Regions from separate parts of the Mesorhizobium sp. M1182 genome, predicted to be linked through region 2. Evidence: predicted binding sites of a transcription regulator. Region 2 holds the regulator's gene; the other holds the start of a gene.
The links. The regulator PhoB, encoded in region 2, activates phosphate uptake and scavenging genes when phosphate is short. The targets are predictions, from matches to a motif close to TGTCATNNANCTGTCAT.
Positions count from the first base shown of each region.

Region 1: a site for PhoB is predicted at 4,399-4,415, ahead of olsB (l-ornithine N(alpha)-acyltransferase). Genes of this name have one in related genera too.

Region 1 covers NZ_JAMYMD010000002.1:388,592-394,317, reverse strand. The annotation lists gene NKH33_RS04475 (DUF934 domain-containing protein) at 1-209, shown strand, start outside; gene NKH33_RS04470 (DJ-1/PfpI family protein) at 347-967, shown strand; gene NKH33_RS04465 (fatty acid desaturase) at 1,115-2,137, opposite strand; gene NKH33_RS04460 (hypothetical protein) at 2,264-2,467, opposite strand; gene grpE (nucleotide exchange factor GrpE) at 2,704-3,339, shown strand; gene olsB (l-ornithine N(alpha)-acyltransferase) at 3,460-4,335, opposite strand; gene NKH33_RS04445 (PAS domain-containing hybrid sensor histidine kinase/response regulator) at 4,485-5,726, opposite strand, start outside.
Region 2 covers NZ_JAMYMD010000003.1:154,327-160,052, reverse strand. The annotation lists gene pstS (phosphate ABC transporter substrate-binding protein PstS) at 1-732, shown strand, start outside; gene pstC (phosphate ABC transporter permease subunit PstC) at 792-1,781, shown strand; gene pstA (phosphate ABC transporter permease PstA) at 1,785-2,636, shown strand; gene pstB (phosphate ABC transporter ATP-binding protein PstB) at 2,633-3,436, shown strand; gene phoU (phosphate signaling complex protein PhoU) at 3,469-4,176, shown strand; gene phoB (phosphate regulon transcriptional regulator PhoB) at 4,193-4,882, shown strand; gene NKH33_RS05655 (ROK family protein) at 4,892-5,726, opposite strand, start outside.

The DNA.
Region 1 (5,726 bases), on a different contig from region 2:
GCGCTATGCGCGCCACCGGGCAGGTGCTGATCGATCAGCTGCCGCATATGCTGCGCGTCGGCTTCGATGAATTCGAGGTATCGCACCCGGTGCTGCTGAAGCGGCTCGAGCAAGGCCGCACCGGCGGACTGCCGCTGTTCTATCAGCCGGCGGTGAAGCCGGAGGCCAAAGGCCCGAAATATTCCTGGCGGCGGGTGCGCGCCGGCTGATCCGCTCCAGAGGGCCAGAAGCCCTGTCTGGTCGGACCACATTCCCGATTCAGCCTTTTATTTTGCGCCTCTCCGCCTTAGGATAGGCCCATTATTTCGCGATCCGAATAAATGTGGCCACAAGGGAGGAACCGGGTATGGCTGGCAAGAAGATATTGATGCTCGTTGGCGAGTTCAGCGAGGAGTACGAGATTTTCGTCTTTGAACAGGCCATGCATGCGGTGGGCCACACCGTCCATGTCGTTTGCCCCGACAAGAAGGCCGGCGATATCCTGAAGACCTCCCTGCACGACTTCGAGGGCCACCAGACCTATACGGAAAAGCTCGGCCACGACTACATCCTCAACAAGACGTTTTCCGAGGTCAATCCGGCCGACTACGATGCCGTCTACGCGGCGGGCGGGCGCGGGCCGGAATATATCCGCATCGACAAGCGCGTGCAGGCGCTGGTGCGGCATTTCCATGAGACGGGAAAACCGATCTTCACCATCTGCCACGGCGTGCAGATCCTGATCGCGGTCGACGGCGTGGTGCGCGGCAGGGAAGTCGCGGCGCTGCAATATTGCGAGCCGGAAGTCACGCTGGCCGGCGGCATCTATATCGATGTTGCGCCGACCGGCGCCCATGTCGACGGCAATTTGGTGTCGGCCAAGGGCTGGCCGGGCCTTGCCGCCTTCATGCGCGAATGCCTGAAAGTGCTGGGCACCGAGATCCGCCAGGGCGAGATCCTGATGCGCGACCAGCGCCGGGCGGCTTAAGCTCGGAATGTGGAGCCCGCCGCACCCCTAACGCATGTCGCGCAAAAGTGTCAGCGGTTTTGCGATAACGGCATGCATAAACAACAACCTAAAGCGCGTCGCGTGAGGCCGGTCGAGCGCGACGCGCTTTAGGTGCGGCGGTATGCTTTACACGGCCATCCGCGCTTCGCGGAACGATACCAGCTTGCTGCGACTCTCGTCCCACAGCGCCAGCTTGACGCAGCGCAGGCTGTCGAGGAGTGTGACGCGGCCGATCTCACGCAGCTCCGGATAGTCCCTCAACACTTCCGGAAGCCGGTAGCATGGCACCTTGGCCGAGAGGTGATGCACGTGGTGGACGCCGATATTGCCGGTGATCCAGTTCAGCACCGGCGGCAGGTCGTAATAGGACGAACCGTGCAGGGCAGCGTGCTGGAATTCCCACTCGGAGTCCTTTGTCCACTCCGTCTCCTCGAACTGATGCTGGACATAAAACAGCCAGATGCCGGCCGATCCGGCGAGGATGACGATCGGCAAATGCACGACCAGGAACGCGCCGGGGCCAACGAACCAGATGAGCAGCGCGGCGATGACCGCGATGGCGAGATTGGTCGACATCGACGACACCCAGGGGGTGAAACCGCCCCGCATCATGCCCAAGGGCAGTCTCTGCTCGAAAATGAAGATCCATATCGGGCCAAGGCCAAACATCACCAGCGGATGACGATAGAGGCGATAGGCGAGCCGGCCCCGCCATGACAGTTGCCGATATTCAGCGACCGTCAGTGTCTTGATGTCGCCGGTGCCGCGCTCGTCGAGATTGCCGGCGCTGGCGTGATGGGTTGCGTGGGCGCGGCGCCAGCAATCGTAGGGCGTCAGCGTCAACACGCCAAGCACGCGGCCGATCCAGTCGTCGGCATAGCGGTTGGCAAAGAAGGAGCCGTGGCCGCAATCGTGCTGGATCATGAAGATACGCACCAGAAAGCCGGCTGCCGGAAGGATGAGGACCAGACCCCACCAATGGCCATAGGCATAAGCGGCCGAGGACAGTGCCCACAGCGTGGCGAAGGGGATGAGGGTGATGGCGAGTTCGACGGCGCTGCGACGCCTGTCGGGCTTTTTATAGCGCGACAGGATCTTCAACCAGGCGCGCTTGCTGTTTGCCACAGCTTCGGGGGAAATCATGTTCATCATGAAACATAGGCGGAGCGGCGCGCTGCCGCAAGGCGGAGATCACGCAAAGTTACTGCGGGTAAATGTCGCGCGATGGCGAGGAATTGCGGCCGCAATCGCAGGTCGCGTTGCTGGCGACGGTGTCTACCGACGGCGCCCGCCTGCGACCACCTTGGCTTCGACGCCGTCCAGGCGGTCGAGCAATTCCTTCAGACGGTCGGGAATATCGGACTCCGTGCGGAAGGCCGGTAAGGTGCGCAGAAAGCGCTTGGTCGCCTCGGTGCCGAGCTGGCGCCGGATATCGGCGGCGAGCCCGTCGCGTTTTTCGCCATTCCTGCGGGGCATCATCCAAAATCCTGTGTCGGCTTCGAAACTCTTCCAAGGGAGGAATGGTTCCCGCATTGTAGTGTCCCGGCAAGCAAAGCCGTCGGGTACGGTAAAGTTTGAATTAAAATCGAAAGGTCTGCGCCGTCCGCCATCAAGCAGCGACAGCGGCTGCAGTATCGCTTGCCCCTTGATTTTTGGCCGCTAAACCTCGATATCGGGCGCAAATCCACACCATTCGAAAATGACGGGAAACGGCGATGAGCGACCAGGCAAAAGACGAACGCGCGCCCGATGAAGCCGAGAAGACCGAGGCTGCCGCGGAGCCAAGGGAAGGTGGCGTCGACGGCGACTATGAGGCGCTTGTGCGGCTTCTGAAGGAAAACGAAGAGCTGAAGGATCGCGCGCTGCGCGTCGCGGCCGACATGGAGAATTTGCGCCGCCGTACCGCGCGGGACGTCCACGATGCGCGCGCCTATGCGGTTGCCAATTTTGCCCGCGACATGCTTTCGGTGTCAGACAATCTGCGCCGTGCGCTGGATGCCATCCCGGAGGAGGCCAAGGCGTCGGGCGATGCCGGCTTCAAGGCGCTGATCGACGGCGTCGAGATCACCGAGCGCGCCATGCTGTCGGCGCTGGAACGCCACGGCGTGAAGAAGCTTGAGCCCGAGGGCGAGAAATTCGATCCGAATTTCCACCAGGCGATGTTCGAGGTGCCCAATCCCGACGTACCGGCCAACACGGTCGTGCAGGTCGTGCAGCCCGGCTATTCGATCGGCGAGCGTGTGCTGCGGCCGGCCATGGTCGGCGTCGCCAAGGGCGGCCCCAAGCATGTCGCAAGCGAAGCGCCGGTGGAGCCGGGGCCGGTCAACGAGCAGGCTGAGAAAGATGCGTAAGTTAGGGGAGTAGGGGAATAGGGCAGTACGGGAGTAGGGAATAGCGCTACGTCGGGTAAAGTAGAGCAATTGCCTACTCGGGCCCTTGCCTTCTCTCCGCCTACTCCCCTACTGCCCTATTCAGGCCGCAAACCGCTGCGCTTCTCCACCATAATAATTGACGTAGCGGGCACCGATCTCCTTGACCGGCATCACCACGAACACGTCGACCGTCGAGAATTCACGGTCGATGACACAACCGTCGCCAATGCGCGCGCCGACGCGCAGATAGCCCTTGACCAGCGGCGGCATCGCCGCGATCGCCGCCTTGGTGTTGACGGCCTCGATCGGCATCAGATCCATGGAACAATAGCGCCCGGCGACGGCGCGCACGTCCCAGGATGAATTCGTCCGGCAGTGGTGGGCAAGATAGGTCAGCGCCTCGGCATGTGCCGCAGGCACGGTGCCGTGGAACGACGCGCAGCCGGTCATCACGCCGATGCCGTAATGGTTGATGTAGGCCCATATGCCTTGCCACAGCGCCTCGATGGTGCGCTTCGAGCGGTATTCCGGCAGAACGCAGGAGCGGCCGAGCTCGAGGAAGCGCTGGCCGGGATGCCGCGCGATGAGCTTGGTCAGCTCGAATTCACCTTCGGAATAGAAGCCGCCGGCGGCCGCGGCAATCTCCTGCCGCAGCAGGCGGTAGGTGCCGACGATGCGGCGATGCTCGGGGCCGGAAAGCGAAGTATCGAAGACCAGCAGATGATCGCAGAGGGGATCGAAGCGATCGGCATCGCGGCGGTCCTGCATCTGGAACAGGTCCTTCCTGGCACCAAGCTCGTCGTAGAACACCCGGTAGCGCACTTCCTGCGCGGCAGCGATCTCGGCCTCGTTGCGGGCGAGCCGCACTTCGAGATTGCCGATGCGGCCGAGCGATGCGCCTTTTATGACGGCATCGGCGTTCCGGCCGACGAGCAAAGGCCCGCTGGCGTTCGGCCGAGCATCACATTCCGGCATGACTGTATGCACGAGTGATTCTCCTTCGAGCCATCCCTCTTGGCACGGGGATACGGTGTAGGTGCAACAGGATTGTGACAGTACCGTGATACGGCTCTGCGGGCAATACTTCGTCGGCTGGGCAATCTATCAACCGTCTATGTTGTGCCTCAGGCGGCCGCTTGCCCTTCGACCGCATGAACCAGGGCATCGGGGTCGAGCGGCTTGGTGACGAAGCCGCTGGCACCGTGAGCGAGCACGGCGTGGCGGGTCTTTTCCTGGCTGTCGGCCGACAGCACCATGATCGGCACTGGCGGCACCGCGGTCTCCTCCTCATGGCGGCGGATGGCGGCGATGGCGTCCAGGCCGTCCATGACAGGCATATGCAAGTCCATCAGCACCACGTCGTAACGGTGCTTGTGGCCGGTGCTGATGACCGCCTCGACGGCGGCCTTGCCGTTGCCGACCACTTTCACGCGATGCCCGGCCTTCAGCAGCGTGGCGCGGGCCAGCATGGCGTTGATGTCGTTGTCCTCGGCGATCAGCACCGACAGGCCCTGCTGGCGGGCGCCAATGGCGTGCCCCGCCTGCGCGCCGCGCCTTTGCAGTTGCGGCTCGGCGATGACCGGCGCGTGGCTGGTCAAAAGCACGCGCAGCAATGTCTCGCCGCGCACCGGCCTCGCAAGGAAGGTGGCGTAACCATTGGCACGGAACTCGCCAAGCATGCCACGGTCGGTCGGTGCAATCAGCGTCACTGCCTCGCAATCGGCAAATCCGCTCTGGCGCAGGCGCCTGAGCAGCCTGCCGTCGCTTTGCTCCATGGCAGCATCGATCAGCAGCACGTCGCAGCTCTCGGCGAAAGGGGTGGCCTGGGCGGCGGCGGTGGCCAGATCGACCGTGCCGCCATTGGCGCGAATGGTGCGGGCGAGGGCTTCGGCCTCGACCAGGTTCTTCGACACGATCACGGCATGCCGGCCCGACAGCGCGTCCTGGCGGATCTGCGGCGCCTCGACGGCGGAAATAGCGGGAATCTCGAAGACGAATTCGGACCCCTGGCCAAGCCGGCTTGACACAGAGATAGTGCCGCCCATGGCGGTCACCAGGCGCTTGGAAATGGCGAGACCGAGGCCGGCACCGCCATGCGCACGGGTCGAGGTGCCGTCAGCCTGTTCGAAGTCCTCGAATATGCGCTCCATGTCCTCCTCGCGTAGACCGGGGCCGGTGTCGGTGATGGTGAAGCGGATGCGGTCGGTGGTTTCGGTGCGGACGCGGGCGATGCTTGCCAGGACGCCGCCGCTGTCGGTGAACTTGACGGCGTTGCCGATGAGATTGAGCAGCACCTGCCTGACCCTGCCGGGGTCGGCGGTGATCAGCTGCGGCACGTCGGGTTCGACATGACAGCCGAGGCCGAT
Region 2 (5,726 bases):
AATCTCGAAGGCATCAAGCCGGGCGAGTTGGTTCTCGACGGCCCGACGCTGGCCGACATCTTCCTCGGCAAGATCACGAGCTGGGATGACGAAGCGATCAAGAAGCTCAATCCCGACGTCAAGCTGCCTTCGCAGGCGATCGCGGTCGTTCACCGTTCCGATGGTTCGGGCACGACGTTCAACTTCACCTATTACCTCGGCGACGTCAGCGCGGTCTGGAAAGAAAAGGTCGGCGTCGACAAGGCCGTGGAATGGCCGGTCGGCATCGGCGCCAAGGGCAATGAGGGCGTTGCCAACAACGTCTCCCAGACCGGCGGCGCGATCGGTTATGTCGAATATGCCTACGCCAAGCAGAACAAGCTCACCCACACCGATATGATCAACAAGGACGGCAAGAAGGTCGAGCCCACCGCGGCGGGGTTCTCGGCGGCAGCGGCCAATGCCGACTGGAGCTCGCAGCCGGGCTATGGCGTCATCCTCGCCAACGAGCCGGGCGCCGAGTCCTGGCCGATGACGGCGGCAACGTGGATCCTGCTCTACAAGAAGCCGGATGATGCCGCGACCACCGGCGAAGCGCTCAAATTCTTCGCCTGGGCATACGACAAGGGCGACGAGATGGCCGGCGAGCTGGACTACGTTCCGATGCCCGACAAGGTGGTTGAGAGCGTCAAGGCCATGTGGGCCAAGGAAGTCGTCGGCGACGACGGCAAGCCGCTCTACTCGGCTATGTAATCTCCTCCAGGGAGGGCGTCGATGGCGCCCTCCCTGTTGCCTTTAATCGCGAGGACCCAATGACCATCGCTTCCGATGCCATGCCATCATCTGCAGCAGCCCGGGCCAGGGAAGCTACTGTGCGGCGCTTCGCGCTCACAGATGCCATATTCCGCGGACTCACCCGCGCTTCCGCAATCCTTGTGCTGGTCATCCTCGGCGGTGTCGCCATCTCGCTGTTTGCCGGCTCATGGCAGGCGCTGTCGTCGTTCGGTTTTTCTTTCCTGACGACTGAGAGCTGGAATCCCGTTACGGAAAAATTTGGCGCACTGGCGCCGATCTACGGCACGCTGGTGACGGCGGCCATTGCCATCCTGATCGCGGTTCCGATCGGCATCGGCATTGCAATCTTTCTCACCGAGCTCTGCCCGCGCCCGCTCAGGCGTCCTATCGGCATAGCGGTCGAGCTGTTGGCCGGCATTCCTTCGATCATCTACGGCATCTGGGGCCTGTTCGTGTTCGCGCCGTTCCTGCAGACGACGATACAGCCCTTCATCATCAACATCTTCCACGGCGTGCCGGGACTATCCAGCCTTTTCGCCGGCCCTCCTTACGGCATCGGCCTTCTGACCTCGGCGCTGATCCTCGCCATCATGGTGCTGCCCTTCATCACCTCGATCACCAAGGACGTCTTCGATACGGTGCCGGCGGTGCTGAAGGAATCGGCCTATGGCATCGGTTGCACGACCTGGGAAGTGACCCGGCGCGTGGTCATTCCCTATACCCGCATCGGTATCATGGGCGGCGTCATGCTTGGCCTCGGCCGGGCACTCGGCGAAACCATGGCGGTGACTTTCGTCATCGGCAACGCACATCGCATCAGTGCCTCCCTGTTCGCGCCGGGCACGACGATCTCGGCGACCATCGCCAATGAATTCACCGAGGCCGACGGCGACCTCTACACCTCCTCGCTGGTTTCGCTCGGCCTGATCCTCTTCGTCATCACCTTCCTGATCCTCGCCGCCGCCCGCTATATGCTGATGCGGATCGACGCCCGTACGGGAGCCTGACCGATGTCGACATCCTCATCGCTCCACAGCCGCCGCAAAGCCAGGAATTCGGTGATGATGGCGCTTTGCGTCGTCGCCGCCGGCATCGGGCTTGCCTGGCTGGCGCTCATTCTCGGCGCGTTGGTCTATAAGGGCATAGCCGGGCTTTCGCTCGCGGTCTTCACCGAGATGACGCCACCACCGGGCGAGGCCGGCGGCTTGCTCAATGCCATCACGGGCAGCCTGCTGATGACGATCATCGCCGTTGTCGTCGGCACGCCGATCGGCGTGCTGGCGGGAACCTACATGGCCGAGTATGGACGCTTTTCGCGCATCACCACCGTCGTCCGCTTCATCAACGACATCCTGTTGTCGGCGCCGTCGATCATCATAGGCTTGTTTGTCTATGAGCTGATGGTGCGGCCAATGGGACATTTCTCGGCCATTGCCGGCGCCGTTGCGCTTGCCATCCTGGTCATTCCGGTGGTCGTGCGCACCACTGAAGACATGCTCAACCTGGTGCCGAACGCGTTGCGTGAAGCCGGTGCCGCGATCGGCGCGCCACGCTGGGTGGTGATCCGTTCGGTCGCCTACCGCGCCGCATTGTCCGGCATCGTCACCGGCATATTGCTGGCGATAGCACGCATTTCCGGCGAGACGGCGCCGCTGCTCTTCACCGCGCTCAACAACCAGTTCTGGAGCAGCAATATCAACGCGCCGATGGCCAGCCTGCCGGTGACCATCTTCCAGTTCGCTCTCAGCCCTTACGAGGAATGGCAGCAACTGGCGTGGACCGGCGCACTCATAATCACCCTGACGGTTCTGGGCTTGAGCATCCTCGCCCGCAGCCTTACCGGACGCAGAGAGGACAGATGACACAGATGTTGTCCCCAGACATGACGATGACCGAAACGGTCACCGAGAAGACGAAGATCGAGGTCAAGAATCTCAACTTCTACTACGGCCAGAGCAAGGCGCTGAAGGACATCAGCCTGTCGCTGCCCGAGCGCAGCGTCACGGCCTTCATCGGCCCTTCGGGCTGCGGGAAATCGACGCTGCTGCGTGTGTTCAACCGCATCTATGAGCTCTACCCAAAACAGACGGCCGAGGGCCAGGTGCTGCTCGACGGCAAGAACATTCTCGACCGGTCGCAGGATCTCAACCTCCTCAGGACCAAGATCGGCATGGTGTTCCAGAAGCCGACGCCGTTCCCGATGTCGATCTACGAGAACATCGCCTTCGGCGTCAGGCTCTACGAGAACCTCGGCAAGTCCGAGATGGACGGCCGCGTCGAACAGGCGTTGAAGCGCGCCGCGCTGTGGAGCGAGGTCAAGGACAAGCTCAACGCCAGCGGCTTGAGCCTATCCGGCGGCCAGCAGCAGCGGCTCTGTATCGCCCGCACCGTGGCCGTGAAGCCGGAAGTCATTCTGCTCGACGAACCGGCTTCGGCCCTCGACCCGCTGTCGACTGCCAAGATCGAGGAACTGATCGACGAATTGCAAGCCGACTACACGATCGTCATCGTCACCCACAACATGCAGCAGGCGGCGCGCGTGTCGCGCCAGACGGCCTTCATGTATCTGGGTGAACTGGTCGAGTTCGACCGGACCGAGAAGATCTTCACGTCGCCCCGCGAGAAGCGCACGCAGGACTACATCACTGGCCGCTTCGGCTGAGCCGTTCCGATCATGCATATGAGGACAGGACCATGGGCGAACACACAGTCGCTTCTTTCGACGAGGATCTCGAGCAGATCAGCAAGCTGATCCGCGACATGGCCGACCTCGCCGGTTCGATGGTCGGCGGGGCGACCAAGGCGCTGTTGAATTCCGACAACGTGCTGGCGCAACGCGTCGTTTCCGACGACGCCATCATGGATGCGCGTCAACGCGAACTGGACGACCGCGCTATCACCCTGATCGCCAAACGCCAGCCGATGGCCCACGATCTTCGCCATGTGGTCGGAGCGATCCGCATGGCGGGCGACCTCGAACGCATCGGCGACCTTGCCAAGAATATCGCCAAGCGCGTGAGTGCGGTCGGCCTCAGCGCCACGCCGCGGGACCTGTCGCATTCCATCGACGCGATGGCGCAGCTGGTTCTCATCCAGGTGCAGGGTGTCATCGAGGAATATGCTGCAGGCGATGCGGCCGCGTTGGCCAAGCTTCGTGCCGCCGACGAGCGCATCGACGTTAAATACACGTCCGTGTTCCGCGAGCTGTTGACCTACATGATGGAAGATCCGCGCAACATCACCGCTTGCACGCACCTGCTGTTCTGCGCCAAGAATCTGGAGCGGATCGGCGACCATGTCACCAACATCGCCGAAAATGCGTATTATGTGCTGACCGGCGAGCAATTGCCGGTCAATCGTCCGAAGCAGGACGAAACGACAATGTCCGCACCGGTGACATGATGGGGGTGCCCAGCCGATGATCGCACCACGCATAATGGTGGTGGAGGACGAGGAGCCGTTGGGTGTGCTGCTCCGCTACAATCTCGAATCCGAAGGCTACCAGGTCGAGGTGGTGACACGCGGCGACGAAGCCGAGATCCGTTTGCAGGAGAATGTGCCCGACCTTTTGGTGCTCGACTGGATGATACCAGCGGTTTCCGGCATCGAGCTCTGTCGTCGGTTGCGGGTGCGCCCCGAAACCGAGCGGCTGCCGATCATCATGCTGACCGCGCGCGGCGAGGAGAGCGACCGGGTGCGCGGTCTTTCGACCGGCGCCGACGACTATCTGGTCAAGCCGTTTTCGACACCGGAATTCATGGCCAGGGTCAAGGCGCTGCTGCGGCGCGCCAAGCCGGAAGTGCTGTCCAGCGTGCTGAAGGTCGGCGACATCGTGCTCGATCGCGAATCGCACAGGGTCTATCGCAAGAAGAGCGAAATCAGGCTCGGGCCGACCGAATTCCGGCTGCTCGAGTTCATGATGCGGCATCCGGGCCGTGTCTTCTCGCGCAGCCAGTTACTCGATAATGTCTGGGGGGAGACAATCTACATCGACGAACGCACCGTCGACGTGCATGTCGGGCGGCTGCGCAAAGCCGTCAACAACGGCCGGATGCCGGATGTCATCCGCACCATCCGCGGCGCCGGCTATGCGATCAGGGAAGATTGACCCGCCTGGTCAGGCTACGTTCTTTCTGACGCTGGGCCTCATTTGCGCGCCCGGCGCGAAAATCTCCTGGTCGACGAAGCTTAACGCCCGCATCGCGCAGCCTTCGCGGATCAGAGGCAATTCGTTCGGCTCTGTATCGAAGGAGATCGAGCCTGAATGCTGGCCGCCGGCGGTCTGGGCGATTGCCTTCCGCAAGGCCGGCTCGATCAGATCGAAGGCGGCGGCACTGGCGCCGACCATCGCGACCGGTGCCGGATCGATCAGCGCGAACAGCGAGCCGAGACCGAAACCCAGCGCTTCGCCGGCCTTGCGGTAGGCCTCGCGTTCCGGCCCATCTTTCTCGCGCGCCCGGGCCGCCAGTGCGCGCATGTCGGCGTCGCTGACGTCGGCGACCGGTTCGCTGTCTTCGCTCATCTGCCTGGCGTTGCGCCAGATGGCGTAGTTCCCGGCATACGCCTCGATGCAGCCGCGCCGCCCGCAACGGCAGAGCGCGCCGCCCGGACGATGGATCATGTGGCCAAATTCGCCGCCCGAGGAATGCGTCCCGGTGAACAGTTCGCCCTTCAGCACCAGCCCCATGCCGATGCCATGCGAAAGCAGGATGGCGATGAAGTCGTCGCGATAGCGATCCGGATTGCGCCAGCGCAAAGCCACCGCCATCATGTTGCAGTCGTTCTCCACCGTTGCCGGGATGCCGAATTCGTCCTCCAGCATGTCGGCAAAGGCGATGTCGGTCTGCGGCGTGATCGGCGACCACAGCATGGCGCGTGCAGGGGAGTCGGTAATGCCCTGAATCGCCAGGGCGATGCGGGCGACACTGCGGACGTCAAGATCTGGATCCTGC